Linked DNA regions of Nocardioides panacis. The protein of the gene in region 1 interacts with the protein of each later gene in a pairwise test. Links are inferred from orthologs where the notes say so. Each region holds a gene or a part of one and is shown on either strand. Other genes may lie near its edges. The genes, in order: KRR39_RS00165 and ndk.

The links.
Region 2: the proteins of KRR39_RS00165 (region 1) and ndk interact in binary tests that used the Escherichia coli proteins (3 or more experiments, as listed by UniProt). The link is inferred for Nocardioides panacis from one-to-one orthologs.

The regions. Positions count from the first base shown.
Region 1 is NZ_CP077062.1:27,534-30,588, reverse strand. What follows is about bases 81-2,824. They hold KRR39_RS00165 (5-formyltetrahydrofolate cyclo-ligase), read left to right. Parts: upstream 81-1,041; coding sequence 1,042-1,608; downstream 1,609-2,824. Other genes in these bases: KRR39_RS00160 (penicillin acylase family protein), read right to left, coding at 1,632-2,824; KRR39_RS00170 (UTP--glucose-1-phosphate uridylyltransferase), read right to left, coding at 81-984. Outside these bases: more of KRR39_RS00170, read right to left, coding at 1-80; more of KRR39_RS00160, read right to left, coding at 2,825-3,055. UniProt on the Escherichia coli protein: Involved in the removal of 5-formyltetrahydrofolate.
Region 2 is NZ_CP077062.1:2,777,922-2,780,961, reverse strand. What follows is about bases 1-2,729. They hold ndk (nucleoside-diphosphate kinase), read left to right. Parts: upstream 1-1,024; coding sequence 1,025-1,435; downstream 1,436-2,729. Other genes in these bases: KRR39_RS13505 (rod shape-determining protein), read left to right, coding at 2,298-2,729; KRR39_RS13510 (pyridoxamine 5'-phosphate oxidase family protein), read left to right, coding at 1,440-2,147; KRR39_RS13520 (DUF4233 domain-containing protein), read left to right, coding at 553-969; KRR39_RS13525 (bifunctional folylpolyglutamate synthase/dihydrofolate synthase), read left to right, coding at 1-556. Also shown: more of KRR39_RS13505, read left to right, coding at 2,730-3,040. UniProt on the Escherichia coli protein: Major role in the synthesis of nucleoside triphosphates other than ATP. The ATP gamma phosphate is transferred to the NDP beta phosphate via a ping-pong mechanism, using a phosphorylated active-site intermediate.

The DNA.
Region 1 (3,055 bases):
CTCGGGGCTCGAGGGGTCCGACGGGTCGACGGTCTTGGTGTTCTTGATCAGCGCGAGCCCGAGCACGCCGTCGCGCCGGTCGAGCTCGTCGCGCATCGCCACCAGGTCGAACCACAGGTTGTTGGTGGAGCAGAACTTGTGGCGGGACAGGTCGGCCAGCGCGTCCTGGTCCTCCTCGAGGGTCTGGGCGGTCTCGCGCAGCACGATCCGGCCGTCCGCCGTACGACGGGCGAAGTGGCCGCCCTTGCGGTCGGAGGGGGTACGACGCACCGCCTCGATGGCGAACGGGGCGCCGGAGCGGGCGAACCACTCGGCCACGCCCGGGTCGGGGGTCGCACCGAGGTTGTCGGAGTTGGAGACGAACGCCTGGGTGTAGCCGGCCTCGATGAGCCGGTCGAGCAGGCCGCTGCCGCGCAGCGCGGGGTACAGGTCGCCGTGGCCCGGCGGGCACCACTCGAGGTCCGGGTCGGGCTCCCAGGTGACCGGGGTCAGGTCGTCGGCGCGGAGCTTGGGCTCCTTGTTCTGCAGGAAGTCCAGCGGCAGCCCGTCCGCCGAGAGGTCGTAGCCGGCCAGCGCCTGCGTGGTGTCGGCCGAGGTGCGGAAGCTGTCCATGAACACCAGGGGCAGCCGGACGCCGTACTCCTCGCGGGCCCAGAGCACCTGCCGGGCGATCACGTCGAGGAAGGTCAGGCCCTCGCGCACCTCGAGCAGCGACTTGGCCCGGTCCAGGCCCATCGACGTGCCCAGGCCGCCGTTCAGCTTCACCACGACCGTGCGGCCGAGGCCGTCGACTGGCACCGGGGAGGGCAGGTCGGCGTCCGCCAGCGCGGGGATGTCGACCGGCTCGACGGTGGACTCGGGGATCATCCCGGTCTCGCCGCTCTCCACCATCCGGTAGTAGTGCTCGAAGACGTCGACGGCCACCGGGTCCACGCCCGCGTCCGCCATCTTCGCCCGTGCCTGCTGCAGGCCCTCGTCGCTCATGCGCCGAGGTTACCGACCGGCCCGGGGCGTGCGGAGCCAGTGGGTACCGTCCGGGGTGTGGAAGCCACCGCCGCCCAGAAGCTCGCCCTGCGGGACCAGCTCGTCACCGCCCGCGGGCGCCGGTCGCTGCTGGAGGTGTCCCGGTCGGCGCGGTCCCTCGCCGAGCACCTGCTCGACACCCCGGAGGTACGCCGCGCCGCCACCGTCGCGGCGTACGTCTCGATCGGCACCGAGCCCGGCACCGGCCCGCTGCTCGACGCGCTCACCGCGAGCGGACGGCGGGTGATCCTGCCGGTGGTGCTGCCCGACCTCGACCTCGAGTGGGCGGTGTACGACGGACCGGGTGCCCTGGCCCGCGCACGGCGCGGGCTGCTCGAGCCCACCGGGGAGCGGCTCGGCCTGGACGCGGTCGCCACCGCCGACGTGGTGCTGACCCCGGGACTCGCCGTGGACCGGACCGGGATGCGCCTGGGACAGGGCGGCGGCTGCTACGACCGGGCCCTGGGCCGGGTCCCGGTGGGCACGTTCACCTGCACGCTGCTCTACGACGGCGAGCTGCTCGACGTGGTGCCCTCGGCCCCGCACGACCGGCCGGTGACGGCCGTGGCCACCCCTCCGGCGTGACCCGGCTGCGCCGGCGCTGAGCCTCAGTCGTCGTTCGCGGGGCGCAGCGTCAGCGTCGCGTCGGTGGCCCGCTCGACGGCCCGCGGGCTGGACACCCAGGGCAGCGTCGAGCCGTCGACCCACAGCTTGGTCTGGTCGGCGTAGTGCGGGTCGAACGCGTGCCCGGAGACACCGGTGAGGTTCACCCAGCGCGAGTCGTCCGGGTTCGCGAGGGACACCACCATCCGCATCGACGGCGCCGCGGTCACGGTGTAGTCGTCGGCCGCCGCGTCCCACGCGGTGGCGTCGACGATCTCGCCGCCGCCGCCGACCTGGTAGCCGCCCCGGTTGAACAGCCAGCGCACCGGCGCCGGGACGGTGTCGCCGCCCAGCGCCGGGCTGCGCAGGTCGAGCTGGTGCTGGTGGCCCCACGTCCAGTCGACGGCGCGCCGGGCCTGCCGCCGGACCAGCTCGTCGCGGGCCTGGGCCATCGCCTTCTCGAGGATGTCGTCGCGGGTCTCGATCACGCCGTCGGTGCGGACGTCGTCCCACCAGTGGCTGTCCGGCTGGGCGAGCAGGCGGCGCATCACCTCGAACCAGCGGCCGCCGCCGTCGGGCCAGACCGACTGCTTGAGCTCGTCGTGGAAGGTCAGCGCGAGGGTGTTCTTCCACACCGCGTTGTAGTACGCCGCGGCGGCCGAGCCCGGACCCTGCTTGAAGTCCCAGCCGTTCAGCAGCCGCTGACCGCCGGCGAGGTACTCCGAGGGCATGAAGATCTTCAGCAGGTAGGGCACGAACGTGGGCGCGAACCCGTTGCGGGTGTCCCGCTGGATCCTCGACATGTCCGCGACGCTGACCTTGGCGCGGCGCTGCAGGAGGTCCGCGATCCGCTGGCTGCGGTAGCCCGGCGCCCACGAGTCGCCGAGGTAGTAGGGGTAGTCCGTCCCGATCACCGCCTGGTTGGCGGTCGCGACGAACCCGTCAGAGGGGTTCAGCACGCTGGGCAGCGCCGCGTACGGGACGTACCTGCCGGTCCAGTCGTCGGACTTCAGCCAGCCCAGGGCCGGGTAGTCACCGGTGTTGCCGGACTTGCGGATCGGGATCCGGCCGGGGGCCTGGTAGCCGATGTTGCCGGCCCGGTCGGCGTAGACGAGGTTCTGCGAGGGCACCGCGAAGTCGGCGGCCGCGGCCCGGAACTGCTCCCAGTCGCCCGACTTGTCGATCTCGAAGATCGCGTCCGCCGTGCTGCCCGGAGTGAGCGCGGTCCAGGCGAGCGACACGGCGTAGCCGTTGCCGCGGTCCGGGGCGTCCTCGCCCGCCGGGGCGTTCGCGCCCACGGTGCTGAGCTCGGGCGACACGTCGGACAGCAGCGGACCGTGCCGGGTGGCCCGGACGGTGAACCGGAACGGCTTCGAGCGGCCGAGGACCTTGATCTCCTCGTCGCGCATCCGCATCGGGCGCTGCGCGC
Region 2 (3,040 bases), 2.8 Mb from region 1 along the record:
GGCGCAGAACGCGGTCCTGGCGCTGGCCGCCGTGGAGGCGTTCCTCGGCGAGGAGCCGCTCGACGTCGACCTGGTCCGCGACGCGCTCGCCGAGGTGACCTCGCCCGGCCGCCTCGAGGTGATCCGGCGCAGCCCGACGATCCTGCTGGACGCCGCGCACAACCCGCACGGCGCGCAGGCCACCGCGGACGCGATCGAGGACTCGTTCCTGCTCAACCCGCTGATCGGGGTCGTCGGGGTGATGGCCGACAAGGACTACGAGGGCGTGCTGGCGGCCTTCGAGCCGGTGATGGCCGCGATCGTCTGCACCGAGAACACCACCACCCGCACGATGCGCGCCGAGGACCTCGCCGAGGTCGCCCGCGGCATCTTCGGCATCGACCGGGTGTACGTCGCCCCGCGGATCCAGGACGCCATCGAGCAGGCGGCCACCCTCGCCGAGGAGGGCGGCGTGTTCGGCGAGGCGATCGGCTCCGGCGGCGTGCTGGTCACCGGCTCGGTGGTCACCGTCGGCGAGGCGCGGCACCTGCTCCGGCCGCGGAGGCGGCGCGGATGACCCGCTCCATCCGGCGCTCGATGTGCGCCGGCATGCTGGTGCTCCAGGCGGTCGTGCTGTTCCTGACCGGCATCGTGACGATCGGGATGACCGAGCTGGCCACCGGCGCGTCGCTGGCCCTGGGCCTCGGCCTCGCGGTGCTGTGCCTGGTCGCGGCCGGGATGCTCGGCCGGCGCGGGGGCTACGCCCTGGGCTGGGCGGTGCAGGTCGTCTCGATCGCGCTGGGGTTCCTGATCACCGCTATGTTCTTCCTCGGCGTGGTCTTCGCCGGGCTCTGGGCGACCTCCTACTTCATGGGCGCCACGATCGACCGGGAGCGGGCCGAGCGCGCCGTCCTGGAGGAGCAGTGGCGCGCCGAGCACGGCGCCGAGCACGGCGCCGAGCACGGCGCCCAGGACGGCGCCCAGGACTGAGTCCGGCCACCGGTCGGTTTCGCGGGTCGGCCGCGGGTTCCCTAGGCTGGCGCCCATGTCGACCCAGCGCACCCTCGTCCTGCTCAAGCCCGACACCGTCCGCCGCGGACTCGTGGGCAACGTGCTGTCCCGCTTCGAGGCCAAGGGCCTCTCGCTCGTCGCGCTGGAGCTGCGCACCATCACCGCGGCCCAGGCCGACGAGCACTACGCCGAGCACGTGGACCGGGACTTCTACCCGCCGCTGCGCGACTTCGTGACCTCCGGCCCGCTCCTCGCGGCGGTGCTCGAGGGCGACGAGGCCGTCGAGGTGGTGCGCGCGCTGAACGGCGCGACCGACGGCCGCAAGGCCGCTCCGGGCACGATCCGCGGGGACCTGTCGCTGTCCAACCGCGAGAACCTCGTGCACGGCTCGGACTCGCCCGAGTCCGCCGCGCGCGAGATCGGCATCTGGTTCCCGGGTCTGTGACCCCGTGACCGCCGGGCGCCGCGCCGACCAGCCGCTCTCGCCGACCGGCCGGAGCACGCCGCGCCGGGAGAGGGAGCGCGCCCAGTCCGACCGCGACACCCTGTACGACGTCCTGGACGCGTCCCTGGTCTGCCACCTCGCCGTCGTCGTCGACGGGGTGCCGCTGGCCCTGCCGACGGTGTTCGCCGTCGACCTTGACGGTCCCGACGAGGGCGGCACGCTCTACGTGCACGGCTCGGTGGCCTCGCGCAGCCTGGTGCAGGCGCCCGGGCAGGACGTCAGCGTGACGATGACGGTGCTCGACGGGATCGTGCTGGCGCGGTCCGGCTTCAACCACTCGATGAACTACCGCTCGGCCGTGGTCGTCGGCCGGCCCCGGCTGGTGACCGGTGAGGCCGAGCGCTCGCACGCCCTGGACCTGCTGGTCGACCACGTGACGCCCGGCCGGTCCGCGACGCTGCGCCGGCCGACCCGCAAGGAGCTCTCCGCCACCACGGTGCTGGCCCTGCCGCTGCACGAGGCCTCGGTCAAGCGGCGGGTCGGCGACCCGAGCGACGAGGACGTCGACGTCGAGGCGGGCGGCGTGTGGGCCGGGGTGCTGCCGCTCGGGCTGCGCGCCGGCGAGCCGGTCACCGGCGCGGACGTCGACGTCGCCGCGGTGCCGGAGCACGTGACGGCCCGGGTCGCAGCGCTGAACCGCCGCAGCCCCTGAACCGCCGCACCAGCTGAACCGCCCGCCTGCGTCGGGTGTGACGCGCGTGTCGTCCGGGGCTGGAGAGGTTCGCGCTCTTACCCTGGGACGGGGTCGGTGCGCCGTACCCCCGACCCACCCGGACAGGCGACGACAGCAGGGACCGCAGGCATGGCGAACAGCATCATCGGCCGCGACATGGCCGTTGACCTCGGCACCGCCAACACGCTCGTCTACGTGCGTGGCAAGGGCGTGCTCCTCGACGAGCCGTCCGTCGTCGCGCTGAACTCCTCGACGAACGAGATCCTCGCCGTCGGGCACGAGGCGAAGCGGATGATCGGCCGGACCCCGGACAACATCACCGCGATCCGCCCGCTCAAGGACGGCGTGATCGCGGACTTCGAGTCCACCGAGCAGATGCTCCGCTACTTCATCCAGCAGGTGCACCGCCGCCGCTACTTCGCCAAGCCCCGCCTGGTGATCTGCGTGCCGAGCGGCATCACCGCGGTCGAGCAGCGCGCCGTCAAGGAGGCCGGCTACCAGGCCGGCGCCCGCCGGGTCTACATCATCGAGGAGCCGATGGCCGCCGCGATCGGCGCCGGGCTCCCCGTCCACGAGGCCACCGGCAACATGGTCGTCGATGTCGGCGGCGGCACGACGGAGGTCGCGGTCATCTCGCTGGGCGGCATCGTCACCAGCCTCTCGATCCGCACCGCGGGCGACGACCTCGACCAGGCGATCATCGCCTGGATGAAGAAGGAGTACTCCCTGATGCTGGGGGAGCGCACCGCCGAGGAGATCAAGATGACCCTCGGCTCGGCGTTCCCGCTCCCGCAGGAGCCGGAGGCCGAGGTCCGCGGTCGGGACATGATCTCCGGGCTGCCCAAGACCGTCGTGGTCTCCTCCGCCGAGGT